4 regions of the Nonomuraea sp. NPDC050383 genome follow, and region 2 is predicted to be linked to each of the others. Evidence: predicted binding sites of a transcription regulator. Region 2 holds the regulator's gene; each other region holds the start of a gene.

Evidence for each region. The regulator LexA, encoded in region 2, represses DNA repair genes until DNA is damaged. The targets are predictions, from matches to a motif close to TCGAACANNTGTTCGA.
Region 1: ACIBG4_RS17675 (alpha-ketoglutarate-dependent dioxygenase AlkB) is a predicted target of LexA. The motif match lies at 4,961-4,976, and genes of this name have one in related genera.
Region 3: recA (recombinase RecA) is a predicted target of LexA. The motif match lies at 4,730-4,745, and genes of this name have one in related genera.
Region 4: ACIBG4_RS24475 (Rv2578c family radical SAM protein) is a predicted target of LexA. The motif match lies at 4,616-4,631, and genes of this name have one in related genera.

The regions. Positions count from the first base shown of each region.
Region 1 is NZ_JBITIP010000006.1:206,355-213,659, reverse strand. Features, by position in the region: gene ACIBG4_RS17705 (GntR family transcriptional regulator) at 1-219, shown strand, start outside; gene ACIBG4_RS17700 (DUF2203 domain-containing protein) at 230-592, shown strand; gene ACIBG4_RS17695 (hypothetical protein) at 676-1,698, shown strand; gene ACIBG4_RS17690 (hypothetical protein) at 1,704-2,792, shown strand; gene ACIBG4_RS17685 (CGNR zinc finger domain-containing protein) at 2,838-3,551, shown strand; gene ACIBG4_RS17680 (MFS transporter) at 3,491-4,780, opposite strand; gene ACIBG4_RS17675 (alpha-ketoglutarate-dependent dioxygenase AlkB) at 4,999-5,628, shown strand; gene ACIBG4_RS17670 (helix-turn-helix domain-containing protein) at 5,654-6,604, opposite strand; gene ACIBG4_RS17665 (phytanoyl-CoA dioxygenase family protein) at 6,646-7,305, shown strand, end outside.
Region 2 is NZ_JBITIP010000002.1:102,370-109,674, forward strand. Features, by position in the region: gene ACIBG4_RS05205 (MalY/PatB family protein) at 1-244, opposite strand, end outside; gene ACIBG4_RS05210 (winged helix-turn-helix transcriptional regulator) at 317-784, opposite strand; gene ACIBG4_RS05215 (MFS transporter) at 870-2,084, shown strand; gene lexA (transcriptional repressor LexA) at 2,545-3,252, opposite strand; gene ACIBG4_RS05225 (hypothetical protein) at 4,782-5,063, shown strand; gene nrdR (transcriptional regulator NrdR) at 5,735-6,190, shown strand; gene ACIBG4_RS05235 (vitamin B12-dependent ribonucleotide reductase) at 6,187-7,305, shown strand, end outside.
Region 3 is NZ_JBITIP010000009.1:226,078-233,382, forward strand. Features, by position in the region: gene ACIBG4_RS23675 (TetR/AcrR family transcriptional regulator) at 1-318, shown strand, start outside; gene ACIBG4_RS23680 (alpha/beta fold hydrolase) at 315-1,076, shown strand; gene recX (recombination regulator RecX) at 1,343-1,882, opposite strand; gene recA (recombinase RecA) at 3,503-4,612, opposite strand; gene ACIBG4_RS23695 (hypothetical protein) at 5,297-5,569, shown strand; gene ACIBG4_RS23700 (DUF3046 domain-containing protein) at 5,580-5,774, opposite strand; gene ACIBG4_RS23705 (VOC family protein) at 6,168-6,656, opposite strand; gene ACIBG4_RS23710 (DEAD/DEAH box helicase) at 6,746-7,305, shown strand, end outside.
Region 4 is NZ_JBITIP010000010.1:33,783-41,087, forward strand. Features, by position in the region: gene ACIBG4_RS24455 (MarR family winged helix-turn-helix transcriptional regulator) at 1-492, opposite strand, end outside; gene ACIBG4_RS24460 (MarR family winged helix-turn-helix transcriptional regulator) at 560-994, shown strand; gene ACIBG4_RS24465 (DoxX family protein) at 991-1,377, shown strand; gene ACIBG4_RS24470 (glycosyltransferase family 4 protein) at 1,540-3,039, opposite strand; gene ACIBG4_RS24475 (Rv2578c family radical SAM protein) at 3,560-4,606, opposite strand; gene ACIBG4_RS24480 (DUF3040 domain-containing protein) at 4,741-5,004, shown strand; gene ACIBG4_RS24485 (PadR family transcriptional regulator) at 5,233-5,880, shown strand; gene ACIBG4_RS24490 (alpha/beta fold hydrolase) at 6,053-6,916, shown strand; gene ACIBG4_RS24495 (penicillin-binding transpeptidase domain-containing protein) at 6,926-7,305, opposite strand, start outside.

The sequences.
Region 1 (7,305 bases), on a different contig from region 2:
TTCCACGTCATGAAGAACCCGCGCACCTTCCACGAGCCGTTCGTCGAGCGCAACCGCCGGCTGCTGGAGCTGCTGGAGTCCGGCCGGCCGGACGAGGCGGCGTCCTTCCTCGACGCCTACCTCGACCACGCCGAGCGGCTCCTCGTCGACGCCTACGAACCGGCCTACGAGCCCAACTCGTCCACGCCCACGAGCCCGGCCCACGGGCGCAACCGTTAGCGTGGCCGTGATGGACAGGATCTTCACACCCGGCGAGGCACGCGAGCTGCTCCCCGCGATCATCGAGGAGGCCGGCGCGCTCGTCGCCGCCCGCGCCGACATGACCGAGATCGCCCACGACCGGCGCACCTCCGGGTCGTCGGCCCTCGGCGGGATCCCCGAGCTCAAGGCGCTGGAGGCGCGCATCGAGGACATCATGAGCGGCTGGGCCGGCCGGGGCCTGGAGATCAAGGGCATCGCGCCGGTCCTGCTCGACTTCCCGGCCGTGCTCGACGGCGTGTCGGTACGGCTGTGCTGGATCGAGGGGGAGACGGCGCTCGGCTGGTACCACCGCACCGACCTCGGCTTCGCCGGGCGGCGGCCGCTGGCGTAGCGGCGTCCGCGGTCGTGGCCGAGCTGTGACCAACCGCAGTCCCCGTGCCGGTATCTAACCCGGTGAACGGAAGGAACACCGACATGGGGCACATTTCAGCATCCGCCGCATTACTGGCCGCGGCGGTCATCGGAGGGGCGGCACTGGCGCCGCCCCCCGCCCACGCCACCACCACCGCGACGACCGCCGGCACCGCCTCTCCGGCGGCGCGGGCGGCGTGGATCCCCTCCTGCGAGAACCCGAAGAGCGGCGACACCCGCGCCTGCGGCCACTGGCGGCTGCTCATGGGCGACGGCCGCACGCTCACCGTCCGCGACGCCGCCACCCACCGGACCAGCGCCAAGGGCCGGACGCTCTCCGGCGAGGGCCGGTTCGCGGTCAGCGGGGACGGCCGCGTCATCGCCTACGAGCGCGCCAGCGACCACCGCCTCGTCGTACGGCGGGCGAGCGGCGGCCCCGTCACGGAGCTGCCCCGGTCGCTCGTCCCCCGGGGGAGCGGCACCGACGACGTGTGGCTCGCCCTCTCGCCGGCCGGCGACCGGCTCCTGGTGAGCCACTCCGACGACCCGGTCCGCCTGCCCGGCAAGATCGTCACGGTCGCCACCGGGAAGGTCACCGAGCTGCCCGCCTCCGACGAGCTCCTCGGATTCAGCGGCGACGGCGACGAGGTGCTGGCCCGCCGCGACGCCGGCGACAACACCACCACGCTCGTCGCCCACCGGCTCGACGGCACCGTCGTCAAGCGGACGCCGCCGCAGGTGGTGGCCAACGCCAGCGTCCTCGCCCTGGCCGCCGACGGCAGGACCGTCGCGGTGCTGATCGACGGCGACACGGACCGGAAGCGGCCGCCGCGGCTGCGGATCTACGACCTGGAGAGCGGCGAGCTGCACGAGACGGTGAAGCTGGCGCTCAAGCCGTCCGCCTCGCCGTACCTGGCCCGCTGGACGGCCGACGGGCGGCTCGTCCTGACGGTGGCGGCCAGCGACGAGGGCAGGCCGGCGGTGGTACGGGTGCTCACCGCCGACCCCGAGACGGGCGCGGTCCGGCAGAACGACACGTACTCCATCGGCAAGAGCCGGTACGCCTTCTACGCGGCGGGAGAGTGACGGACATGAGCAACGGGAACGCCACGGGGCGCACGGCGCCCGAGAGCGGCAGGGGAACGCGCGCCACGGCGGGGGCCGCGGCGCTCGTCCTGGGACTGGCCGCCGTCCTGGCCGCGCCCGCGCAGGCCGCGCCCGCTAGCGCGCAGGCCGCGCCTGCGGCCGCTTGGGGGTCGCTGCGGGAGCCCCCGCACGCCCACCTGGCCCACGGGGAGGACAGCGTCCGGTACGTCTCGATCAAGAGCTGCCGGACGAAGGACGACGTCCCGCGGCCGTGCGGCGGGTGGCGCGTCGTGATGCACAGCGGCGCGCGAGGCACGCTGCCCGACGCCCAGACGACCGCGCGTGACGCCAGGGGCAAGCCGGTGGAGGGCGTCGCCGCGCCGGTCGCCGTCAGCGGCGACGGCCGGCGGATCGCGTACTTCACCAAGAGCGGCCGCCTCGCCGTCCGGACCCTCGGGGGCGGGGTCAGGCTGCTGGCGGAGAACGCGCTGCCGAAGGCCGGCCCGGCGGAGACGGCCCTCCAGCTCTCGGACGACGGCTCCAGGCTCGCCGTGTCCTTCACCACCGAGAAGCCACGGGACACCTTGATCTTCGACACCGAGACCGGTGATCGGATCGGCACGATCCCGGCGGCGTACGAGCTGAAGGGCTTCAGCGCCGACGGCGGCGAGGTGCTCGCCGGGACGGAGGACGACGAGGGGACGCAGGTCCTGCTCGCCTACAGCGACGCGGGGCAGGAACTGGCCCGCGTCACGCCGCCGCAGCTCGTCGCGTCGAACGGCCCGCAGGCGCTGTCCGGCGACGGGCGCACGGTGGCGGCCGTCGTGCGCGGCTCCAAGCAGCAGCTGGCGCTGTACGACATGGTGAACGACCAGGTGACGGCGCGGCTGAAGGTGAAGCTGCCCGCCGGGGATGCCGAGATGGTCGACTGGACGGGGCCGTCGCAGGTCACGGTGCACCTGATGCGGTACCACGACACCAAGCCGACGTCGGTGACGATCGCGCAGATCGACTCCGGCACCGGCAAGGTGACGATCAGGGACACGTACACGCTGCTGAAGGACACGTTCGTCTTCGCCGCCTGCGGCGGGTGACGAAGAGGGGCGGCGCGGTGGGGGAGGGGGGCATACGCTGCGGGCGTGAAGGTTCACTCCACCAAGGCGATGGCGGCGCGGGCGGTCGACCTGTGCGCGGTCCTGCTGTACGAGGGACCGCCCGGTGGACCGCCCGCGGGGATGCCCGCCGGGCCGGGTGCCGGGCCGTCCGCCGGGGCGGGTGCCGGGCCGTCCGTCGAGTCGGTGGCGGCGGTCCTGCGGGCCCATGGCGAGACGGTCGTCCCCGTCCACGGCGCCGGTCCCGTCCACGGCGCCGGTCCCGGGCCGGCCGGCGGGGACCTGCCGGTGGGCCGGGACGTGCCTGCCCAGCCGGTGAGTCCAGGGGTGGCGATGAGCCCGTACCTGGACGAGGACGACGTCGCCGCCATGCGGGAGGCGGCCGAGCGGCTGGTGGAGGTGCTCGCCGCGCCCGGCCCGGATGAGGCCGCCGGCCTGCTCAACCGGCTGCTGGCCGGCACCGCCCGGCCGCCCCGGCTCACCAGCCACGGCGGCACGAGCCCCTGGCATGTGCACGTGGACAGCCGCGACGACGCGCCGTGGGCGGAGTGGTTCCTGGCGTCGTCGGCGATGGCTCTGGCGGTCCTGCTGGCCGAGCACCAGAGGGTGCCCGGCGGGCTGTGCGCCTCACCCGGCTGCCGCCGGCCGTACCTGGACCTGGGGGGCGGCAGCCCGCGCCGCTACTGCAGCGCCCGTTGCGCCACCCGCGAACGCGTCGCCGCCCACCGCTCCCGCGCCTGACCACCCCGGTCCTCCGCTCCGGTCGGGGGACCGGAGGGGCGGGGCGTGCGGGACAGCAGCGCGTACCCGCCCACGGCCGCCAGCTGGAGCGCCGCCCCCACCAGCAGGGCCGTGCCCACGTCGTGCCCCACCAGTGGGCCCGCCACCGCGGACCCCGCCGCGAAAGATGTGATCTTGAGGCTGGCGCCCGTGGTGAAGATCTGGCTCCGCCGCTCCGCCGGCGCCTCGCGGTGCCGTACCGACAGCAGGGCCGTGAGCTGCGGCCCCTCCGCCACGCCCGCGAGCGCCGCGGCGAGCACCGCCACCCCGAACGCCCCCGTGAACGGTCCGGGCCGTGCCGCCGCCAGGTGCGGCGTGACGGCGGCGAGCGCGAGTGCCGCGCCGAGGAGCAGGGTCGCGCAGACCAGGATCGCGTCGGGGGAGGGCGACGTGCTCCGCCGCCGGGCCAGCAGGGCGTTGGTGGCCAGCGCGCCCCCGGCGGTCACGGCCAGCAGCAGCGCCCCGTACGCCGCCCCGCCCGCCAGCGCGCCACCGAGCAGCGGCGCCCCGACCACGAACATCGGCACGCCGGCGTAGGAGACCATCGAGGTCACGGTCGCCCGGCGGAGGGGCGCGTTCCGGCCGATCGCCGTGAAACCGGCGGCCAGCTCCCGCCGGATGCCCTCGGTCCGGACCCCGCGCTCCGGGCGGCCGGGCAGCCGGTACGCGATCGGGGCCGCCGCCACCATGAGCGCCAGCGACACCACCACCGCGCTCCGCCCGTCCCACGCGGCCGCGACCCCCGCCACCGCCGCCGGACCGGCCAGCCCCGCGGCGTTGTAGCTGATCGCGTCGAGCGCGCTGGCCCGCTCCAGGCGTCCCGCCGGGACCAGGAGGGGCAGCTGGGCGGTCCAGCCGCCGGTCAGGGCGGGCCCGAGCACGCCCGCGAGCACGGCCACCCCGATCAGCGCGGCGTCGGGCACGTGGCCCAGGCCGAGCAGCACGACCAGCAGGCCCCCGGTGTAGCCCAGCAGGCAGCCGGCGAGCATCCTGCCCGGGCGTAAGGCGCGGTCGAGCAGCACCCCGAGCAGGGGTCCGCCGATCGCGGCCGACGCGGTGAGCCCGGCCAGCAGCCACGATGCGACCACCGGCGACCCGGTCAGGGCGAGTCCGGCCACGAGCAGGGCGGGACCGGACATCTCGTCTCCGGTTCGGGCCGTGATCGCGCCGAACATGTAACGGGCTATCATCAAAGAGACGTTACAGCGTGGCCTATGGTGCCGGGAAGGGGGGCGGTCAGCCGTCCGTGTCGTGGACCCACCGTTCGGTGAAGAGGCGGGGGCGGCCGGGTGTGGCCGGCCCATGCCGGCCGACGACGGCAGCCGTCCCTTCCGGTGGATGCCCGGTGGACGTCCCGCGGGAGGGGCGAGTCGAATGGATGTTTGAAGATGGGCATACACTCGGCGGTATGAGGGGTGTTTTCCAGGCGTCCCTGCTGGGGCTGGACGAGGACGTCGCCGTCGGCCCGCTCGGCTCCACGGTGCGCCGGACGCGGCTCGACCACGGCGCGTGGATCGACGTGCGGCCGGGCTGGCTGTCGGGCGCGGACACGCTGTTCGAGCGGCTGGCGGAGTGCGTGCCATGGCGGGGCGAGCGGCGGCGGATGTACGACAAGGTGGTCGACGTCCCGCGGTTGCTGAAGTTCTACGACGAGGGCGAGCGGCTGCCCGACCCGGTGCTCGACGACGCCCTGCGCGAGCTCGACGCCCACTACGAGGAGGAGCTCGGCGAGCCGTTCCGCACGGCGGGCCTCTGCTACTACCGTGACGGCCGCGACAGCGTGGCCTGGCACGGCGACACCATCGGCAGAGGCGGCACCGAGGACACCATGGTCGCCATCATCTCGGTCGGCACCCCGCGGCCCCTGCTGCTGCGCCCGCGCGGCGGCGGCCACTCCATCCGCCACGACCTGGGCCACGGCGACCTCATCGTGATGGGCGGAAGCTGCCAGCGCACCTGGGAGCACGCCGTGCCGAAGACCACCCGGCCCACGGGACCGCGCATCAGCATCCAGTTCAGGCCGCGCGGGGTCCGCTGACCGGGCGTCTCCGGCGCTCGTGGGCTCAGATTTCGGTGGTGTGCGGGACCTGCCGGCTCAGCCGGTACGCGCGGGGCGGCAGGCCGTACTCCTGCCGGAACGCCCGGCTGAAGTGGAACGGGCTGACGAAGCCGGAGGCCGCCGCGACCTGGCCGACGTCCATGTCGGTGGCCTCCAGCAGCCGGGCCGCGTGCCGTACCCGGGCCTGCCGGACGGCCCGCATCGGCGGCGTGCCCGTCTCGGCCGTGAAGAGGTGGGCGAAGCGCGACGGCGACAGCGCGACGGCGCGCGCCAGCGAGGCGACCGAGTGCGGGGCGCCCGGCTCGGCGGCGATCAGCGCGAGCGCGCGGCCCACCCTGGGGTCGCCGCCCTTCCCGTCGCCGCTCTCCTCGCCGGGGTGGCGGGCGGAGGCGGTGGCCAGGACCAGCACCTCCTCGACCGCGCCGAGCACCAGCTCCCGCGCCGCCGCCGACCCCGCCACAGCCGCCCCGGCCGCCGCGACCCCGGCGTCCGTGCGTGGGGGCTCCGGCGCCGTGGAAGCGGCCACCGAGGCGGAGCCGGCCGGGGGAAGCCAGCGGGAGTCGCGCAACGCCCGCCGGAACGCCTGGTCGAGCCGCTCGTGCAGCGCCCCCGGCACTCCGGCCACCAAATGGCACCCCGCCGCCCGCGCGTACGGCCCCAGCCATCCCGGCCACGACGGGCGCGGCTGGAAGTGCGCCCACCAGAACCGCCATCGCTCCGCCCCCGGCGCCACCCGGTAGTGCTGCGCCGCGCCCGCCGCCAGCACCACCAGATCGCCCGGCCCGGCCATGAACGACGCGCCGGCCTGCTCCACCAGCCCCGCCCCCGCCTGCGTCCACATCACCAGCCAGCTCGGCGACCCGGCCGGCCGGCGGGTCGCGTATCCGGGCGCCCGGTCGAAGTGGCCCACGATGACCATCTCCGCGGCAGGAACGGATATGTCGTCAGCGGTCACGGGCATACCTTTCGACGGGCCGGGTTCCTAGCGTGAGAAGCATGACGCTCACCGCCTTCCACGACCAGCTCGCCGCCTTCCACGACCGTGGCTACGCCGTCGTGCCCGGGCTCCTCGCCCCGGCCGAGGCCGCCGAGCTGCGCGACACGTTCATGGAGCTGCACGCCGGTGGCCCCATACCGGGACATTTCCAGCCCCAGCCGCAGGAGCCCGGCCGGCCGTACGACATCCTGCGCGACTACCCGCGGGTCATGCACCCCCACCAGGTGAACGGCCTGGCCCTGCGCCGGCTCCTCGACCCGCGGATCGCGGCGATCCTGCGCGAGCTGCTGGGGGAGGAGCCGATAGCAGCCCAGAGCATGTTCTACTTCAAGCCGCCGGGCGCGCGCGGGCAGGCGCTGCACCAGGACAACTTCTACCTCCAGGTGGAGCCCGGCACCTGCGTGGCCGCCTGGATCGCCCTGGACCGCATCGACCGGGCGAACGGCGGCCTGGAGGTGGTGCCCGGCACGCACAAGATGGACCTGTTCTGCCCCGAGGAGGCCGACCTGGACGTGTCCTTCACCCGGGAGTACGTCCCGCCGCCGCCCGGCCTCGAACCCGTGCCGGTCGACATGGAGGCCGGTGACGTGCTCTTCTTCAACGGCAGCCTGGTCCACGGGTCAGGGCCGAACACCACGGCCGACCGGTTCAGGCGCAGC
Region 2 (7,305 bases):
AGGAGTACCGGGCGGCCATGCGCTCGGCGAACGCCTCCGCCAGGGGTCCGCAGCCGGGATCGTCAAGCCAGATCGGGTAGCCGAGATCGCCCTCGGCGCGCCGCCTCAGGGCTTCGGCCACCGCGGGGGCCGTGGGCAGGTCCATGTCCGCTACCCAGGCGGGAATGACGCCGGGACCAGCTTTGGCCCACTTCAACCCGTCGTGCAGGGCCTTGAGGTCATCGGGGCTCGTTGCATCGGTCACCGGATCATTCTAGATTTCCGGCGCTTTGTCGCCATATGCCAGGGCCGGTTGCGGATCGGGGAGAGCGGTGCCTCAACGGAAGCGCGGCAGGGCGGTCTTCCGCACGTGCGACGCCTCGACGGAGAGCGGCGCGCCGTCCTGGCCGAGCGGGTGGAGCTGGGGAAGCTGCCGCCCTTGGTCGTCGACGAGAACGGAGTGCGGCTCGTCCGGGGCGAAGGCGTGGCGCTCGCCCCATTGGCGGAGAGCGACGACGGCCGTGAAGAGATCCTGCCCGGCTTCGGTGAGCCGGTAGGTGTGTCGTCTGCCGTCGGTGGCGGCGCCCTTGTCCAGGATGCCGTGCTCGACGAGCCTGCGGAGCCGGTCGGTGAGGATGTTGCGGGCGATCCCCAGCCGCTGATGGAACTCGGTGAAGGTCGTCGCCCCGTCCATCGCGTCGCGGATGATCAGCAGGCTCCACCGGTCGCCGATCAGGTCGACGGTCCGCGCGACCGGGCAGGCCGGGTCGGTCCAGGCACTTCCCGCAGCGAGTGTGACGTCCACTGGGCCCTCCGTGATGAGTTGCAATATGAAACCAGTATGCCCTAGCGTCAGATGAGTTGCATTTCGCAACTTATCGGAGGGTGATATGGCGCCAGGATTGACCGGGAGGCAGCGGGCCGTGCTCGCGCTGGTGTGCGCGGTGGCGGTGTCGACCATCTACGGCATCCAGCCGGTTCTGGAGGCCGCGGGCGAGGATCTCGGGCTGAGGGAGGGGGCGCTGGGGTGGCTGGTCGCCGCCGGCCAGATCGGCTATCTGGCGGGGCTGGTGCTGCTGGTCCCGTTCGGTGACCTGTTCGACCGCCGCAGACTCATCACGGTGCACCTGCTGCTCACAGCGGCAGGCGCGGGGGTGGCCGCCGCCGCTCCCAGCGGCGGCATCGCGATCGCGGGCCTGGCGCTGGCCGGCCTGTTCGCCGTGGTCGTCCAGATCACGGTGGCCTATGTCGCCGCCGTCTCGCCGACCGGCGAGCGCGGCCGCAACATCGGAGCGGTCACCTCGGGCGTGGTCATCGGGATTCTCGGAGTGCGGGTGGTCGCGGGCACCCTGGGCGAGCTGGCCGACTGGCGCATGGTCTACCTCGTCATCGCCGGGCTTTGCGCGATGCTCGCGCTCGCCGCCCGATTCACCCTCAAGGCCGACATCCGCCGCCCCCGAGCCCGGTACGGGCAGTTGCTGTCATCGGTGGGTCGTCTGGTGGTCGGCGACCGGCTCTTCCTCAGCCGGGGACTGGTCGCGTTCTTCCTGTTCGCCTCCTTCGGCACGCTGTGGAGCGGACTGGCGCTCCCGCTCGGCGACGCGCCGTGGCACTTCGGCACCACCGAGATCGGATTGTTCGGACTCGCCGGTCTCACCGGGGCTTTGGGCGCGGCCCGGGCCGGCCGATGGGCCGACCGGGGTCTGGCGTCCCCGGTCACCTGCTGGTCGCTGGCCCTGCTCACAGCCGCGTGGCTGCTGATCGGTCAAGCGGGGTCGTCGCTGTGGCTGTTGATCGTCGGCGTCATCCTTCTGGACTTCGCCGTGCAAGCCGTTCACGTCAGCAGCCAGCACCTGCTCACCGCCGCCCGCCCCGACCAGAGCAGCAGCGTCATCGGCGCCTACATGGCCTTCTACTCCCTCGGCTCCGCGCTCGGCGCGATCACCACCACGTGGGCCTACAGCGCCGCGGGATGGCCGGCCGCCAGCCTGCTCGGCGGAGCTTACGCCGCCCTCGGACTCCTCGTCGCCATCTCGACCCGACGTTTCACCGCCCTGCCGGGGGCGCGGCGGCCGGGTGAGCCCGTATCGGCTACGTCCCGCTGACACTTGGTGGCGCGAGCGCACAGCGCTGAGCGAGCACCGTTGACCGGCCTTGCAGCCCCGCCACTTCATCAGGGCTTCCGGCGCCTCCCGGCCACCGCTGCGTTCAGCCGGCGGGTGGGGAGGTCGTCACCAGGTCCGCCGCGAGGCCGGCGACCGGCCGCCGCAGGGCAAGTGGGGCTCGAACTCGAACACCGTGACGGGGGCAGGGCGCGAGTCGGCTGCCGTGACCGGGGCAGGGCGCGAACTCGAACGTCGACTGGGGTAGGGCGCGACTCGAACACCGTGACCGGGGCCTCGAATACCGCGACTGGGGCAGCGCGCGAGTGGACCGCCGCGACCGGGGCAGGGCTCGATGCCGGGCTCGACGAGCTCAACGCCGAGGGCGCGGAACGAAGGCTGCCGGTGCTGCTCGCGGCTCCCCGGGGTCATCCCGGGGAGCCGTCGGCGGCGGCAGGGTGGGTCAGAGGCGGCGAAGAACCGCCACGACCTTGCCCAGGACGCTGGCCTCGTCGCCGGGGATCGGGTCGTAGTTGGGGTTGTGGGGGACCAGCCAGACGTGGCCGTCCTTGCGCTTGAAGGTCTTGACCGTGGCCTCGCCGTCGATCATGGCGGCCACGATGTCGCCGCTCTCGGCGACGGGCTGCTGACGCACGACCACCCAGTCGCCGTCGGCGATGGCGGCTTCGATCATGGAGTCACCGGCGACCTGGAGGAGGAACAGGGTGCCCTCGCCGACGAGTTGCTTGGGCAGCGCGAAGACGTCTTCGACGCTCTCCTCGGCGAGGATCGGCCCACCGGCGGCGATCCGGCCGACCAGCGGCACATAGGCGGCCGTGGGCCTGCTCACCGTGGGCTCCTCGGAGGAGGCGTCGGGGTCGACCCACAGTGCCGGCTCGCCCGGCAGGCGGACTTCGAGGGCGCGCGGCCGGTGCGGGTCACGCCGCAGATAGCCCTTGCGCTGCAACGCCGTCAACTGGTGCGACACGCTCGACGTGCTCGTCAGCTGGACGGCCTCGCCGATCTCACGCATGGACGGCGGATATCCGCGCTGTTGCACCGAATCGCGAATCACTTCGAGAATCTTGCGCTGCCTGGGCGTCAGGCCCAGGGAGTCGCGCCGGCGCACCGCGAGGTCTGTGACCCCGTTTGCGTCATCTCGCTCGCTCATGCTCTCCTCCTCGTCGCCGGGTGGCCTGCCGCTCCGGCCTGCCCTCCCGGTCCGTGGTCTCCATGTCGCACACAGCGACCGTATCGCTGTTGAAGATCATCTTCAAACAATTGTTCGAGTCGTCCTCGAAATTATCAGTGACGTGGTGTACAACATCGTACGGGAGTTCGATCGACACCGTGTTCGATTTGCTGATCTTAATGGGGTCTTTTTCTCGGACCCGGACGGCGTGGGAGGTCAATCGTGCGCGTCACCGCGGTCACGGACATGACCAGCGACGACGCCGGGCGGCAGCGGGTCGCCGAGGGCCGTACAAAAGCGATCAAGAACGACGGTGTCGAGGGCGGGCGGACCGTGGGGGAGGACAAAGCGTTCAGTATTCGCGAACGCCTCGGTTTACGCGACAATTCACCATCCAGGCGGGCCGAGGTGGTGGTGGTCAGGTGGCGAGAGTGGCCGGACGCAGAACGACGGCAGAACGACGGCGGGACGGCTGCAGGACGACGGCAGGACGGCCGGAGCCGACACGCCACGCTCGTTGGTCATCGTGCGGAGCTCGGCGTCACCCATGGGCGGGGCCGAGCCGTACCCCAGCGGGAGGCGGCCGCGGTGCGTGGAGATGGGACCGAGCCGTGCTTCAGGGGGGAGGTGGTCGCGGTGCGTGGAGTCGGGAGGGGCCGTACTTGTGGGGAGGCGGTCACGCTGCATGGAGATGGGACCGAGCCGTGCTCCAGGGGGAGGGGGATCGCGGTGCGTGGAGATGGGGCGCCGGCCCGTCGTGACGGCGGGTCTCGTGCTGTGAGGCGGATCGGCTGAGCGCTTCGGGCGTTCTGGCCGTACTGGATGGTAAGGCCGGGCGCGGCGACCGAGCTCGGCGCGCGGCCGGGTGGACCGCAGGGGTCACTTCGAGGGGTGGGGTTCAGATGCGGGAGGACGTCTCGCGTAGTGATGGTGTGTCGCCGGGCGCCGACGCGACGGCGGCCCGCGGGGCCGGTCGCGCCTTCGCCGCGGGAGGAAGACCCCAGCTGTGGCTCGTACCACCCCCCAGAGCAGAGGCCGAGGGCCTCGGCCTCCCGGCTGGGCGATCCGGAAGGAGGGGCGGCGGGCCGGGCGGGGGAGGCGCGGCCGTCCCGGAAGGCCGGTGGGCACGGGGAGGCGGCTCGTTTCCGGCGAACCGGTCGGCAGGGGTGGGCGGCCGGGGTGGCGGATCTGTGCCGGTGGCGCGGATCGGTTCTGTCGTTCAGGGTGGCCGCAGTGAGGCGGCCGCAGCGGGCCGGGGGCGAGGATCCGGCCAGAGACGAGGGGCCGGCCAGGCGCTAAGGGGCGATCAAGAGCGAGGGTCCGGTCAGAAACGAGGGGTCGGCCAGGCGCGAAGGGGCGATCAAGGGCGAGGGTTCGGGGAGAGCCGAGAGGTGGGGCTCGGCTCCGGGGCTGGTGAGAGGCGACGGGGAGCGCTCGGGCGAAGGGCCGTGCGGAAGGGACCTGTTCGGATGGGGTCTGTTCGGAGGGGCGCCGTTCGGAAGGGGCCCATGCGGACGGGTCCCGTGTCCGGGAAGCGCGGGCGGCGGGCGGCGCCGGTGCGGCTCACCCGTCGCGGACGGGCCGCGATCATGGTCGCGGTGGCGGCGCTGTTGTCGCTGTGCGGCTTCTGGCTCGGCACCAGAACGGCCGCCCACGCCGTCGCGCCCGCCCACGCCGCCACGACTGCGAATGCCGCCACGACGGCGAATGCCGCTGCGTCCGTCGCTTCGACGGCCGTCCACGCTTCGATGGCGGCGGGCTCCTTCCCGCTCAGAGGTGCGTACGGTTGATCGCGCGAAGCTGACTCGCGCAGGCGACCCCTGACCCGGCCACCGTGGAGTCCTTCGCTGCTCTCGCTCGTCGAGGGCCCGTCCTCGCGTGGCGCGCCGACCTTCCGCCGAGGGCGATGGGCGGTAACCGCACGGCGGTGGTTTCGGCCGCCTCCTTGATGTGCGCGTCACGCGGCAGAATCAGCTTGGTCAGGTAACGCCGCGGGGCGGTCGCACCTCGCCCGGTCACCGCAGGCAGCGCCCGCCGCGAGGCGGTGGCGGTTCGGCCCCACAAGGGACGGAGCGGGGGGAAGGGCGCGGTCTCGGTGGCCTGAGATGCGGCATAGGTTTTGAACCTGTGTGGATGGTGTTCTTTCCGCTTACAGGGCAGTTCAGCGGGGCCTACGTAGCCAGAAGGGGCCGACACGCCGGGCGGGCGGGAACATGCCGTGCTGATCAGCGGCTTCCCTGGGACAGGTGTGGCTCAACTTGCGTTCATGGTCGCGCGCTTCTACGGTTGGACCACAACATCTAGTACTTACACCGATGTAGTTCACCACACCTTGTGTTTTCGTGACCGCACCATGGCATGCCATGGGGCGGGCGTGAGCGTTCCCTGGTCAACCTGGGCAGGGGCGTTCGCGCGGCGGCGAGGGCCGGGTGGGGTGGCCGCGGGGCAGGAGGCGAAACGCGTGCATTGTCCGTTCTGTCGCCATCCTGACACGAGGGTCATCGACAGCCGCTCGACGGACGACGGCGGCGCCATCCGGCGTCGCCGCACCTGTCCCGAGTGCGGCCGCCGGTTCACCACCCAGGAGACCGTACTCCTCATGGTGAGCAAGCGCAGCGGCGTGACCGAGCCGTTCTCGCGGGACAAGGTGGTCGCGGGCGTGCGGCGGGCCTGCCAGGGCAGGCCGGTCAGCGAGGACTCCCTGGCCCAGCTCGGGCAACGGGTCGAGGAGGCCATCCGGGCGAGGGGGGCGGCGGAGATCCCCTCGAACGAGGTGGGACTGGCGATCCTGGGCCCGCTGCGGGAGCTGGACGAGGTGGCCTACCTGCGGTTCGCATCGGTATATCGCGGTTTCGAGACCTTGGCGGACTTCGAGACCGAGATCGAACAGTTGAAGGCGGAGAAGGGGGAGTCATGACGGAGACGGCAAGCGGTTCAGTCGCGCGCGGAGGCAAGCGTCCCCGCAAGGGCCTGAAGATGAAGCGGATCTTCACCAAGCCGGGCGTGCATCCGTATGACGAGATCGCGTGGGAACGCCGCGACGTCGTCATGACCAACTGGCGGGACGGCTCGATCAACTTCGAGCAGCGGGGCGTCGAGTTCCCCGAGTTCTGGTCGGTCAACGCGGCCAACATCGTGACCACCAAGTACTTCCGCGGCGCCGTCGGCACGCCGCAGCGCGAGTGGAGCCTGAAGCAGCTCGTGGACCGCGTGGTGGGCGTCTACACCCGCACCGCGATCGAGCACGGCTACTTCGCCGACGACGAGGACGCCGAGATCTTCGACCACGAGCTGAAGTACGCGCTGGTCCACCAGATCTTCGCCTTCAACTCGCCGGTCTGGTTCAACGTGGGCACCCAGTCGCCGCAGCAGGTCAGCGCCTGTTTCATCCTCTCGGTGGACGACCAGATGGAGTCGATCCTCGAGTGGTACAAGGAAGAGGGTGTGATCTTCAAGGGCGGCTCCGGCTCGGGCGTCAACCTGTCGCGCATCCGCTCCTCCAAGGAGCTGCTGTCGAGCGGCGGAACGGCCAGCGGCCCGGTGTCGTTCATGCGCGGAGCCGACGCCAGCGCGGGCACCATCAAGTCCGGCGGCGCCACCCGCCGGGCCGCCAAGATGGTCGTCCTCGACGTGGACCACCCCGACATCGAGGAGTTCATCGAGACCAAGGCGCGCGAGGAGGACAAGGTCCGCGCGCTCCGCGACGCCGGGTTCGACATGGACCTCGGCGGCAAGGACATCGTCTCGGTCCAGTACCAGAACGCCAACAACTCCGTCCGCGTCTCCGACGAGTTCATGCGGGCGGTGGAGAAGGGCGGCGAGTTCGGCCTGCGCGCCCGCCTCACCGGCGAGGTCATCGAGACGGTCGACGCGCGCGACCTGTTCCGCAAGATGGCCAAGGCCGCCTGGGAGTGCGCCGACCCCGGAGTCCAGTACGACGACACGATCAACGACTGGCACACCACCCCCGAGACCGGCCGCATCACCGCCAGCAACCCGTGCAGCGAGTACGTCCACCTGGACAACTCCTCC
Region 3 (7,305 bases), on a different contig from region 2:
CTGCGACGCTTCCTGCGCGCCACGGTCGCAGAACTCGACACCAACCCGCTCTACCGGCGCCTGGTGTCCCACCCCCAGGAGATGGCCGCGGTCGCCGCCAAGCTCACCCCGGAGAGGATGGCCGCCGCGGCGGACGGCCCGATGGCCGCCCTGCTCCAGTTCCTCAGCACCCATGTGAATGGCGACCCCCAGGTTCTGCTCGGCGTGCTGCGCGCGGTCCTGCTGACTCCGCTGCACGCCGAACACCTGGGCGCCGAGATCTACCCGGCCGTGATGGACCGCCTGATCGACGCGGTCACCGAGGGGATCACCTCATGATGAACGGCCTGCCGTACCTGTCAGCCGGTACAGGACCACCTCTGGTCGTCCTGCTCCACACCCCGCAGGCGGTCAACCCGACGGGCCTGGCGCGCTGGTCCACGATGCGGATGGTACGACCGTTCAGCGAGCACTTCACCGTCTACGTCGTCAACCGACCACCCGGGCTGCCACCGACCACGACGATGGCCGACCTCGCCGCGGTCTACGCGCAAGCGATCACAACCACCTTCGAGGGTCCGGTGAGAATGCTGGCCATCTCCACCGGCGGCTCCATCGCCCTCCAACTCGCCGCCGACCATCCCGACCTGGTCGACCGCCTGGTCCTGGCCGGCACGGCCGCCACCCTCGGCCCTGTCGGCAGGCGGGCCCAGCGCACCTACATCGAACGCGCACACCAAGGCAGGCGACCGAGTCCCGCGCTGGCCGAGATCGTCACCGAATCGGAAATCGGCCGGCGACTGCTCAAAGGCCTGCTGTGGCTGTCGGACAGCGGGCAGAAGGACCACACCGACGCCGTCACCGTGCTCAACGCCGAGGACGGCTTCGACCTGCGCGGACGGCTGCACGACATCAAGGCCGCCACGCTGCTGATCCAGGGAGGCAAGGACCTCGTCTACCCCCTGGAACTGGCTCGGCAGACGGTAGAAGGGATCCCCGACGCCCAGCTCATCGTCTATCCGGGCCAAAGCCACAGCGCCACATTCACCGACAAGCGCTTCGCTCCCGACGCACTCGCCTTCCTGACAGACAGTTGATCAACGCTGATCACCGGGCTGCCGCCGGATCTCGTTCCGGGTACCGAGATGTTCGAGGCTTGAAGTGCTCTGGAGTCCGCCGGCCCTGCCAGATCGCTCCGGCGAACTCGGCCGGCCTCAGCCCTGGCGGGCCTCGGGTGCAGCGGGCTTCGGTACACGCGGACTCGGGACTCGCGACTCGGCGGGCTTCAGGTGCAGTGACGTGCAGGTGCCGTGGGATGCGCGGCACCCTCGAACCTCACTCAACCTCAGCCCAGCACCGCCCCTTACGGATAGTCCTCCTCCACCTCCACGCCCTCCTGCTCCAACGCCTCCTTGATGACCCGGAACGCGAGGCCGGACGGGTAGCCCTTCCTGGCCAGCATGCCGGCGAGGCGGCGGGTGCGGGTCTGGGGGTCGAGGTTGCGGGTGGAGGAGAGCTTGCGGTCCACGAGGCGGCGGGCCGTCTCGGCTTCCTGGTCGGGGTCGAGCCGCTCCACGGCCTCGTTCACCGTCTCCGAGTCGACTCCGCGGTGGCGCAGCTCGGCCGCCAGAGCCCGTTTGGCGAGGCCGCGGCCATGGTGGCGCGAGTCGACCCACGCTTCGGCGAACGCCTCGTCGTTGATCAGGCCCAGCTCGGAGAACCGGTCGAGCACTGCCTCGGCCGCCTCATCCGGTACGTCACGCTTGCGCAGGGCCTCGGCGAGCTGGGCGCGCGTCTTGGGCGCCATCGTGAGCAGCCGCAGGCAGATGGCCCGCGCCACCGACTCGGGATCGGCCGGAGGCGCGGATGCCGCGGGCGACTCCTCGTCGGGCCCGTCAGACAACCAACCCCGGCCCGCGCCACCGGACCGCCTCCCTCGCCCGCCACGCCCAGACCCGAAACGTCCTCCTCCGGAACGTCCTCGCCCGGACCGACGCCCACGACCTGCGGGCCCCTCCTCGGCCGCGCCGTCACCCATGCCGTCACCCACGCCGTCATCGGCCCCGCCGCCCCACAGCGACCCTGCGTTGGCGTTGGCGTTGGCGTTGGCGTTGGCATTGGCGTCGGTGTTGGTGCTGGTGTCGGTCGTGCCGGTGGTGCCGAAGGTGACAGCGCTGGTCTCGGTCGTGCCAGCGGTGGTGCCAGTGGTGACGCCCATGGTGCCATTCGTGTCGTTGGGGCCGACGCCTGTGGTGTCCGCGGGACCAGCAGCGCCTGTCATGGTGCCGGTCCCAGTGATGTCAGTCCCCATGGTGCCGGTCCCAGGGGTGCTGGTCCCAGTGGTGCCGGTCCCAGTGGTGCCGGTCCCCATGGTGCCGGTCCCCATGGTGCCGGTCCCAGGGGTGCTGGTGTCGTCCCCGGCTCTGTCGCTCCACGGTGACTCGGCGCCAATGCCGTCGCCAGCCGCAGCGCTCCCTGGCGCCACTAGGCGCGTGTCGTCACCAGTCCTGTCACTCCACAGCGACCTGCTACCAGCGTCGTCATCAGTTGTGTCGGTCCACGGCGACTTGGCACCAGCGCTGTCACCACCCGCGTCACTCCATGGTGCTGCGACGTTCGGGCTGTCACCGGCCGTGCTGCTCCATGGTGCTGCGACGTTCGGGCTGTCACCGGCTGTGCCGCTCCACGGTGCTGCGACGCTCGCGAGGTCGTCGGCTCCGCCTGTCCACGGCGACTCCGTACTCGCACCCGCATGATCGTCCGGCTCCGGCTCCTCCAGCGGTGACCAGGTGCCCGAAGGTGCCCTGGCCATGAATGGATCGTCCGCGTCGGCGGACTGCCCGGTGGTCGCAGGTGCGTCGGCGTTCCCGGACGGGGTGGTTGGTCCGGCGGCCCAGAAGGGGTGCGTGCGGTCCAATGACTGTGTCGGCCAGGTGGGGGCGCCATCCTCGACGCCATCCGGGTGGCCGGCTTCCGTTGCCTCAGTGAGGGCTGGGGGCTGGGGGTCCTGGTCGTTGAGCTCCTGGGGGCGCTGACCTGTGAGGTCGGATGAGGGGAGGTCAGGCTCCGGGGCGGCGGAGGTGGCGCGTTGTCTGCGTTGTTCGTGCCATTCGGTCAGTGAGGGCCAGCCGTCCACCGACGGCGAGGTGTCCCCTCCCTGACCGCGTGAGCCACTCCACCCCTGGCTCCTCGACGTGTCCGAAGCGTCGTCCGGTGAGAACCCGCGCCTCCGGCGGCCGCTCGCCGCGCCCTGGCTCTGGCCGGAAGCCGCGTCCGAACGACGGCCGGACCGGGATGTGCCGGACCGGAACGTCGAGGACGAGCCGGACCGGGACGTGGAACCGGAGCCGGACGTGGAACCGGAACCGGACGTGGAGGCGGAGCCGGGCTGGCCGCGTCTGCTCGTACGGCCGGCGGATGAAGGCGGGACGTCTGGCCAGGCGCCCCAGTCGTGGTCGTGGGGCGCCTGGTCGTCGCCGCTCATGCCGAGGCCGATGGCCGGTGTTCACTCATGGGAGGCCGATCAGACGTCACCGGGCTTCGGCGCGGCGGCGGCCTTCGAGCCGCGGCCCGTGGGAGCAGCGGCGGCCGCCGGGGCGGCAGGGGCGGCCGGGGCGGCTTCGGCCGGGGCGTCGACGCGCGGACCCACGCCCAGCTTGTCCTTGATCTTCTTCTCGATCTCGTTGGCCATGTCGGGGTGGTTCTTCAGGAAGTTGCGGGCGTTCTCCTTGCCCTGGCCGAGCTGGTCGCCTTCGTACGTGTACCAGGCGCCGGACTTGCGGACGAAGCCATGCTCGACACCCATGTCGATCAGGCCGCCCTCGCGGGAGATGCCCACGCCGTAGAGGATGTCGAAATCGGCGACCCGGAAGGGCGGGGCCATCTTGTTCTTGACGACCTTCACGCGGGTGCGGTTGCCGACCGCCTCCGTGCCGTCCTTGAGGGTCTCGATGCGGCGGATGTCCATGCGGACCGAGGCGTAGAACTTGAGCGCCTTACCGCCGGTCGTGGTCTCGGGCGAGCCGAACATGACGCCGATCTTCTCGCGAAGCTGGTTGATGAAGATCGCGGTGGTGCCGGTGCTGTTGAGGGCGCCGGCGACCTTGCGCAGCGCCTGCGACATGAGGCGGGCCTGGAGGCCGACGTGGCTGTCGCCCATCTCGCCCTCGATCTCGGCCTTGGGCACCAGCGCGGCGACCGAGTCGATGACGATGATGTCGACGGCGCCGGACCGGATCAGCATGTCGGCGATCTCCAGCGCCTGCTCACCGGTGTCGGGCTGGGAGACGAGCAGCGCGTCGGTGTCGACGCCGAGCTTCTTGGCGTACTCGGGGTCGAGGGCGTGCTCGGCGTCGATGAACGCCGCGATGCCGCCCGCCCGCTGCGCGTTGGCCACCGCGTGCAGGGCCACCGTGGTCTTGCCGGAGGACTCCGGTCCGTAGATCTCGACGATCCGGCCGCGCGGCAGGCCGCCGATGCCCAGCGCCACGTCGAGAGAGATGGAGCCGGTGGGGATCACCTCGATGGGAGCCCTGGCGTCATCGCCGAGGCGCATGACGGAGCCCTTGCCGAACTGCCGCTCGATCTGGGCGAGGGCGGTCTCGAGGGCCTTCTCGCGGTCGTTGATAGCCATGGGAGCTCCCCCTGAAGGGTCGTGGTCCGATTCAGTCGAGTGAAAGCTACGGCCTGCCACCGACATTTTTCTGTGGGTCGTCGGGGAGGGCGGAGTCCCCGGCGTCTCTCATGGTAGCCGAACGGCTGTTCGATCACACCGGTAACACGCTGCCCGGGAGTCGCCGATCGCCGTGCCGCCCCGCTGCGCCCTGCCGGCGCCCGATCGCCCGCTCTGCGTGGTACCGGCCGCCCGCTCTGCGTGGTCCCGGTCGCCCGCCCTGCCCCGCGTCCGGCTGCTCGCCCTGGTCGGCCGCTCGCGTCGCTGGACGCCGCCGTTGCGCGGCGTGACGGCTGCGCGTGCGTGTTCTCCGGCGTGGCACCGGCTCCTCGCCCCGCGTGCACTCGGCCGTTTCCCCGCGGGCGATCCTGAGTGGTCCGGGGTCGGCGGCGGGGCGGTCGTTCAGGGCGGGGACGTGACCGTGGTGGTGTCGTCGGTGTCCGTGGTGCTGGGCGAGCCGTGCAGTCGCACGGCGGCTCCAGGGCGGCGCTCCGGTCGCCGAGCGATCGGCTGCCGTCGGCTCTCTCTGTGAGTGCGCCGCGACGGTACGTCCAGATCGACCGTATATGCGGTGGTTTGCGGCATACGTGTTGCCAGCCGATATGAGCCGGGGAGACTCATGGGTGGAGGGTTGGAGGCGACGACGTGGCGAACACGTACACCGGGGAACGGCGCGCCCATCTGGAGGCTCTCGCCGAGCTGCTGCCCGAGCAAGGACTGGTGAGCCGCATGATAGGCGGCGACGATCCGATGCTCTGGGTCTGGCATCCGGACACCGGGCGGCAGACGATCATCTTCGCCACCCCCTCGCGCGGGGGATGGATCTTTCTGTGGGCGCCCGGCGGTCAGGGACGGGTGGAGGAGCTCGCGCGCACGGCCGGGGCGCTGAGGCGGACGCTCGACGCGTCCCCCCGGTGACGTCCTGAGGTCACCGGAGCGACGACGCCACGTTCTCCACCTGGCAGACCGCTCGCCAGACGCTCTTCGCGCTCTCGCCCTCGGCCAGCGCCTGCGTGACCGTGCGACCGCCCAGGGGCGCCAGCACGTAGTCGCGGGCCCACGAGTCGGCGTAGGTGTCGCCGAAGTGGGCGCGCATCCGCCTCCAGAACTCGGTCAACCGCATCACTCAAGTATGGGACCACCGGCGGCATGGGTAGGACACCCGCATGGCCAAGACTCACAAACCCTCACCCCCGAAGACCAACAAGACCAAGGCGAACCGTGCCAGGCGCCGCGAGTTACGCCTGGCGCAACGTCTCGCCGTGCAGAAGGACAAGGCGGAAAGGTCCGAACGGCACGCCGGCATCAGGCAGGCACCCCGCGCGGGCGAGCCGAGGACGCGCCGGGCATCGCGGCGGTAGGCCGTCCCGCATCCAAGGAGCGGCGACAGGCCGTACCGCATGGAGAGAGCGGCGGCAGGTCGCAGGGCATCGAGACAGCGGCGACAGGTCGCGCCCCGTCCGAACACAGGGCGGACATCGGCACGGCGGCTCGAAGCGCGGGTTCCGAAGTGGGTTCAGAGCACGCGTGAGCCGTACATCTCGCCGAGGTGGTCGGCGAGCAGCTCCAGGCGGGCGCCGTCGGGATCCCGGAAGTAGATGGAGGCGCCGCTCTCGATCTGGTGCGGCACGCCGGCCACCTCCAGCTTCCCGCGCAGACGCTCCCACGTGGCCGTGTCGACGGAGATGGCTATGTGGTGCAGCCCGCCGAGCACTTCCTGGTACGGGCCGAGGTCGAGCCCCGGGAAGTCGAAGAAGGCCAGCAGGTTGCCGTTGCCGATGTCGAAGAAGAAGTGGCTGGAACCCTTGTAGTCGCGGTTCTCGATGATCTCCGTGAGCGGGAACTCCAGAAGCTCCTGGTAGAACCGGATCGTCCGCTCCAGGTCCGAGGACACCAGCGCGAAGTGGTGCAGCCCGCGAGCGCTGCTGGGTGGCCGGTGCGGTAAGAGGTAGCGCTCCCTGATCTCCTCGCGGCGCGCGTCGATGGCTGCTTGGTCGATGCTCACGGTCGCTCTATGTCCGCCTGTGTGCCCGCTCAATCACCAGGGGCCGCCACAATGCGTTTTCTGTCGGTACGGCGAGGCACTATGGGCAGGTGAGCTCGCTCGACCATTTCAGCCAGGTGACCAGGCAGTGGTTCGCCGGAGCCTTCGTCGCGCCCACGGCGGCGCAGGAGGGGGCCTGGGAGTCCATCGCCCGGGGTGACAACACGTTGGTCGTGGCGCCGACGGGCTCCGGCAAGACGCTGGCCGCGTTCCTGTGGTCCCTCGACCGGCTGGCCGCCGAGCAGTCGGAGCACCTTGAGCAGGCCGAGCGCCCCGAGCCGTCCGCGCCGGCCGAGCCGGCCGGGCGCTCCAGGACGGCCGGGAGTGAGAGGGGCGTGTCCCGGAGGACCAAGGGCGCCGGGGGAGCCAGGGCCGCCTCCGGGGGGACGAAGGGCGCCGGAGGGGCGAAGGGCGCGTCCGGGGGGACGAAGGTGCTGTACGTCTCCCCGCTCAAGGCGCTGGCCGTCGACGTCGAGCGCAACCTGCGCGCACCCCTGACCGGGCTCAAGCAGACGGCCCGGCGGCTGGGCCTGCCCGTGCCGGAGATCTCGGTGGCCATCCGGTCCGGCGACACCCCGGCCCAGGACCGCAGGCGGTTCGCGGCCAAGCC
Region 4 (7,305 bases), on a different contig from region 2:
CGTGCCCAGGGATTCCACGAAACCGGCCAGGAGCCGGGCGAACTCGGCGCGGTCGGCGGCCGGCCAGTCGCGCATGGCCTCGGCGTACATCTCCTGCCGGAAGGCGTGGATCCGCGCGGACACGCGCCGCCCGGCCGGGGTGCGGACGAGCAGGGCGCGGCGGCCGTCGGCCTGGTCCGCCTCGCGCCGTACCAGACCGGCCGTCACGGCGGCGGCGACGAGCTTGCTGGCGCGTGGCTGGTCGATGTTCAGGGCGGCGGCCACGCTGCTGACGGTCGCGGCGTCGCCTCCTTCCTCGGCTTCCTCGATGACGTCCAGGATCTCGGCGCCGCCCCCTGGTGCGGCGATCGCCGCCGTCTCCTGGTCGGCGCCGGAGCCGGTCGTCCGACGAGCCGCGGCGAGTCGTGCCAGGTTGCGCCGGGTCTGGCTGCGGCGGATGGCCACCATGGCCCGTTCGACCGTCTCGACGTGCTCGTCGCCGTTGCGTTCCACGATCCCGAAGTATATGCTCCCGAGCACTTACATGTCAGATTGCATCTATATGTGAAAGGATATGCTCATGGAACGGCCCATCGGTTTCTGGCTGAAGCACCTCGACCAGCTCATCGAGGCCGCCGCCGAGCGCGTCTTCGCCGAGGAGCGGCTCACCCGGAGGCACTGGCAGGTCATGAACGTGCTGCACCGGTCCCCGCGGACCACGGAGGAGCTGGCTGAGGCGTTGCGGCCCTTCTGGGTACCCGGGGCGATCACCCAGGAAGACGTCACGGGCGAGCTCGCCCGCCGCGGCTGGCTCTCCCGGGACGACGCGGGCCGCCACACGCTCACGGCGGACGGCCGGGCCGGACATGCCGCGGTGCGGCGGAAGGTGGACGGCATCCGCGCCACGTTCCTCGCCGGCCTCACCGAGGAGGAGTACCGCGAGACCGTCGGCGTCCTCCAGCACATGGCCGGCAACCTGGAGCGCGCCGCCCTCCCGGGCAGGGCCGACACGTGACGACCGCCCGTACCTTCCTGAACATCGCTCTGTGGATCATCCAGGTCCTGCTGGCGGCGATGCTGGTCAACAGCGCCGTGCAGAAGCTCCTCGGGAACGAGGAGTTCGTGGCCGGGTTCGCCAGGCTGGGGTTCGGCGCCTGGTTCCTGTACCTGGTCGTCGTCCTGGAGCTCGCCGGGGCGCTCGCCGTGCTGATCCCCCGGCTGGCGGGTCCGGCGGCGTGGGGCCTGGTGCTGATGATGTGCGGCGCCGTCGTCGCCGAGCTCGCCGTGATGCGCGGAAGCGTGGTCCCGGCGCTGAACGTGCTCGTCATGGCGGCCCTCGTCGCCTGGGGGCGGCATCGCGGCACGGTGGAGGTGTACCGGCGGATCGCCCGGCGGTGAGGCCGATCGCCGGAAGCTGACCCGGGCCGATCGGGCGGCGTCCCACCCGTGCGGCCGCAGGACGCCTGCGGCCCACAAGACGCCTGCGGCCCGCAGGATGCCTGCGGGCCGCGATGTGCCGTCCGGCCGGCGAGGCCGGCCGCGAGAGATCGTGAGGTGCGCTTACGCGGAGGAGGCGGGGGCCTGGTTCACGGCCGGGCCGCGCAGGTCGTACGCCATCCGGCCCGGCTCCGCCCGGTCGCGTCCGGCGCCGGCCTCGCGGGCGGCCTCGTCGTCGTCATCGTCGCCGGCCTCGTCCACGCCCTGCGGATCGTCCTCGTCCTGGGGGTCGTCCTGCGAGGAGCCGTGGGGCTCGTCGTGGGGGCCGTCCGGGGTCTCCGTGGTGGCGGCGGCCGCGGGCTCCGGCTTGACCCAGGTGCCGTTGCGGCGGGCCAGCAACTCCTCCAGCAGGGCGTCCCACTGCGCGCCGACGGCGTCGATGTCGTACGTGCGGGCCGTCTCCAGCGCACCGGCGGCCAGCCGGCGGCGCAGGTCCTCGTCCTCGATCACCCGCATGATCGCCGTCGCGAGGTTGGCGTTGGTCCGCGGCTTGACGAGCAGCCCGTCGACCTCGTCGGTGATCATCTCCTTGGGCCCGTGCGGGCTGTTGAAGCTGACGATCGCCAGCCCCTTGGCCATGGCCTCCAGGATCGTCATCGGGAAGCCCTCGTGGCGCGAGCTCAGCACGAAGATCGACGCCTTCTCCAGCTCCGCGCCCACGTCGGACGTCGGGCCGGGCAGCACGACCTTGCCCTCCAGGCCGGCCTCGGCGATCTGGGTGCGCAGGTTGTCCTCCTGCGGACCGGCGCCGAAGATGCGCAGCTGCCAGTCGGGGTGCGCCTGCGCGACCTGCTCCCAGGCGGTGATCAGCCGGTGGAAGCCCTTGAGCCGGGTCATCCGGCCGACGGCCACGACGACCTTGGCGTCCAGCTTGGACAGGCCGCCCTCCATGGGCGGCACGGCGTTGGGGATCCGCACCAGGCGCTTGGGCTTCTTGGGCAGCGTGGCGCGATAGTCGCGCAGGTCGGCCTTGGTCAGCGTGGTGAGCGCGTCGAAGCGGCGGTAGCGCCACTTGATGAGCTCCTGCATCGGCTCCACCTGCGTGCGCAGGGCCACGTGCTCCTGGCCGACCGTGATGACGCTGGGCAGGGCGAGCTGGGCCATCGCCAGGTTGAGGCCGGGCCGGGTCGCCATGAGCACGCCGGTGTCGAGCGAGCGGATGTAGCGGGCCAGCTTGAGGTCGGTCCACAGGTTGAACCGGTGGTAGGCGGTCTCCTCCTTGGGGATCAGCCGGCTCGGCATCTTCGACAGCATCGCCCGCATGGGATCCGGGCTGGGGTCCAGCCGGTCGTCCAGGAAGCGGAACTTCACCCGCGGGTCGATGGGGAAGAACGGCTGCTCGGCCTCCTTCAGGATGGAGACGATCTCCACGTCGTGCTCCCGAGCCAGGTAGCTGGCCAGGTTGAACACGGTTCTGATCGTCCCGCCCATGCCGTTGGCGTGCAGCAGCAGGATCCGTACCTGATGAAGGGAAGGGGGCGGCGCCTTGCGCGCCTTGCGCCGGTTGTAGCCCTTGTACAGCCGGACCATCGCCGACCTGCTCTTGCGTGCCAGTGCGCGCACCTGCGGGATCCCCCTTGGCTCGAGAGTGTCACAACACACGTGGCCGGCGGTGAGCCACTCTCACCACCGGCCTATTGTCTCGCTTCGGCGGAGTGCACCATTCATCCCCGTGGCACTATCCCCACCTATGATCATTAGACGCCTCAAATGCCATTAAGGTTGCACCGGTGATGCAGCCGAGATCCCGCGCCATGTGCCCGTGAGCAGTCCGGGACGGAGAGTGCGCGGGGGCCGGGCAGCCGGGCCAGGACCGCGGCTGCCCGTCAACTCACCGGCTACGCCTCGTCCGGCTTCCGGCTGTCCTTCTTGGCGTCCTTGACCTGCCTGCTGGTCTTGATCGCTTCCTTCTTGGACTTGCCGGACTTGGTCGCCGGTTTCTTCTTGGCTTCTGCCATCGTTTCCCCCGAGTGGCTATGGTGCCCGAATGGCACACTAAGCCGCTTAATACCCGTTTAGCACTCCAACCCGACATTGCATCCCGGGCGAGTCCGGTCAGGGCTGCCCCAAACGCCGCAAAGTGTCACAGCAGAGGCAGCTGTTCGGCCGCCGGAGGCTTGGCGGGCGGTGTGGCCGCGGAGCGCGGCGGGCGGACGCGGCGGGTCCGCCCGGAGGTGGTCGCGCCGACCCCGTGGTGCTCGGCCAGCCGCCTGACCTGCTCCGTGATCCGCCGCTGGTACGCCTGCGGCGCGTAGGCGCCCCTGCCGTACAGCTCCAGGTAGCGCGGCACGAGGCGCGGGTGCTCGCGGGACAGCCACGTCAGCCACCACTCGCGCGCCCCTGGCCGCAGGTGCAGCACGATCGGCGCGATGTGCGTCGCGCCCGCCTCGGCGATCTCCTTGACCGTGCGGTCGAGCTGGGCGGGGGAGTCGGTGAGGTAGGGCAGGATCGGCGCCATCAGCACCCCGCAGTCGATGCCGCGCTCGTTGAGCGTCGCGCACACCTCCAGGCGCCGGCGCGGGTCGGGGGTGCCGGGCTCGGCGGAGCGCCAGGCATCGGCGTCGAGGAAGCCGACCGAGACATTGGCGCTGACGTCGGTGACCTCGGCCGCCTCGGCGAGCAGGTCGAGGTCGCGCAGGATCAGCGTGCCCTTGGTGAGGATCGAGAACGGGTTGGCGGCGTCGCGCAGCGCCTCCAGGATGCCCGGCATGAGCCGGTAACGGCCCTCGGCGCGCTGGTAGCAGTCGACGTTGGTGCCCATGGCGACGTGCTGCCCGCGCCAGCCCGGGGCGGCCAGCTCCCTGCGGGCCAGCTCGGCGGCGTTGACCTTCACAATGATCTTGGAGTCGAAGTCCGCCCCGGCGTCGAGGTCGAGGTAGCGGTGGGTGTTGCGGGCGAAGCAGTAGACGCAGCGGTGGCCGCACCCCCGGTAGGGATTGATCGTGTACTCGAACGGGACACGGCTGGCGGCGGGCACCCGGTTGATGATCGAGCGGGCGTGGATCTCGTAGAACGTCATCCCCCGGAACTCGGGGGTGTCGAACGTGCGCGTCACCGCGCCGCGGGCGAACAGCGGCACGACCGGATCATCCGCATCGGTACCCGTCAGGCGGAGATTGTCCCAGCGCATGTCCTTGATTGGAACAGAAGTTCGATGATGATCGCAAATGGAAAGAGGCGGCAATTACCTGACAGGGCGGGGGCTAATGATCTTCAGGGTTGGGCAGAACACCCGCACAGAGCTTGCGTTCCGGAGGTGCACCCATGGCCTGGTCGCAGGACGAGGAGCGATTGCTGGCACAGATCGAACGGCACCTCGTCGACGACGATCCCCGTCTCGTGGCGCGACTGGAGTCGTTCAACGAGCGGGTCCGACGCAACGAGGCCAAGGCCGCCGGCCAGGGCCGGCTCCGGCCGAGGCCGCGCCGCTCGACGGTGATCATCCTGATCAGCTGGGTGCTCATCGCCACGCTCGTGGCGACCCTGCTGGTCATGGTCCTCCAGCACGGAAGCGCCACGTCCTTCTGATCCGCATTTCCCCATCTCGGCCCGTGTGTAGCCGTCTTGGGCGGATTTTTGAGCCTTTGTTGGGTGATCGAGCGCGGAGCTCCAGCTCGCGGGCCGGGCGCCCTCTCTCGCCGTAGGTCTCCTGCGGTGGTCGACGTCGCCTCGGACTCGCCCTGGCCATGGGATGCTCGCGCACGTATACTCGTAGACGAGTGTTCGTACACGAGCTACCGAGCGGAGGCGCGCGAGATGGCGAAGCGGCGGAAGGTGGGGAGCCTGCTGGCCCTCGCCGTGCTGTCCGTCGTGGCACAGCGCCCGATGCACGCCTACGAGATGGCCTCCGTCCTGCGGGCCCGCGGCAAGGACCAGGACATGGCGATCAAGTGGGGGTCCCTCTACACCGTCGTGCACAACCTGGCCCGGCACGGCCTGCTGCGGGAGGCGGGCAGCGACCGGCAGGGCGGCCGGCCCGAACGCACCGTCTACGAGATCACCGCCGAGGGCCGCGCCGAGCTGGCCGACTGGACGCGCGAGTTGCTGTCCGACCCGGAGGAGGCGCCGCGCAGGTTCGAGGCGGGGTTGTCGGTCATGGGCGGGCTCGCGCCCGAGGAGGTGACCACCCTGCTGCGCCGGCGGCTCGACGCCCTGGAGCGGCTCGTCGCCGCCCAGCGGGAGGCGCTGGAGCGCGACGCGGGCGACCTCCCGCGGCTGTTCGTCCTGGAGTCGGAGTACGCCCTGGCGATGCGCGAGGCCGAGGCCGCCTGGACCCGGTCGCTGCTGGAGGAGCTGGCCGCGGGCACGTTCCCCCGGCTGGCGGAGTGGCGGGCCTTCCACAGCTCGGGCCACATCCCCCAGGACATCGCCGGCCTGGCCGAGAGGGGGGCCGTCACGGACTGACCCGGACATGGAGGAGGGCCCCGGAGGAGGTGCGGGAACACCGCCGCCGGAGCCCTCGGAACCTCGAACCGAAACCCGCGCGGGCGGATCCCGGCCACGAGATGGCACTCGCAAGCATATCCGGGCCTCCCCGCGTGGACCTGCACGCCCACACCACGGATGGGGAACGACCATGCGCAACCTGAAGACCGTCGTCGAGCACGTGACCTCCGCGGACGGCACCGCCGTCGCCTACCGCCGGCTCGGTGACGGGCCCGGGCTGGTGCTGCTGCACGGAGCCATGCAGACCGGGCCGAGCAACATCGAGCTGGCCCGCGCCCTGGCCGGCTCCCACACCCTCTACGTGCCCGACCGCCGCGGACGCGGCGCCGGCGGCCCGCGACGTCCCGGCCACGGCGTGCGCCAGGACGTCGAGGACGTCTGCGCGCTGCTCGACGCCACCGGGGCGCGCGACGTGGCCGGGGTCAGCTCGGGCGCGATCATCGCCCTGCTCACCGCGCTGTCCCGGCCCGACGTGCGCCGCGTCGTCGCGTTCGAGCCGCCGCTGGACCTCGACGGGTCCAACGACACGGGGTGGCTGGCGCGCTTCGACCGGGAGATCGCCGAGGGGCGGACCAGCGCCGCGCTCGTCACCGGCATGCTGGGCACCCGCATGGGGTCGCCGGTGTTCCGGCTCATGCCCCGCCGCCTGACGGAACGGCTCACCACCACGTTCGTCGAGCGGCAGGAGCGCAACGGGACGGGGGAGGAGCCCGGCTTCCGCGAGCTGGCCCCCACGATCCACCACGACGCGCGGGTGGTCGCCGAGACGGCCGGCCTGCTGCCTCGGCTGCGCGAGCTGCGGGCCGAGGTGCTGCTGCTGGGCGGCTCCAAGAGCCCGGCCTACCTGAGGAAGAGCCTCACCGCGCTGGAGGGCGTGCTCCCCGACGCCCGGCGGGTCGTCCTGCGCGGCCTGAACCACAACGCCACCGGCAACGCCGCCGCGGGCGGGAAGCCGGAGGCCGTCGCCCGCGAGATCGCCCGCTTCCTGTCCTGAGCCCCAGGGTCAGAGGCCGCGGAGGAAGGCGGCGGCGATCGGCGCGGCGACCTTGCCGCCCGTCCCGCCGCCCTCCACCACCACCGCGAACGCCACGTCGTCCTTGAACCCCATGAACCAGGCGTGCGTCTCCAGCTTCTCGCCGGTGCCGTACTCGGCGGTGCCGGTCTTGCCGTGGGTGCCGGCCGGCAGGCCCGCGCCCTTGGCGGTGCCCTTGGTGACCACGGCGGCGGTCAGCTTGTGCATGGACTCCTTGACCCCGTCGGGCAGCGGGTGCTCCTCGGCCTTCTGCGGGAGCCCGGGCACGAGCGTCGGCGGGCGCCAGGTGCCGTCGTCGATGGCGGCGGCCACCGACGCCATCGACAGGGGGCTGGCCGTGATCCGGGCCT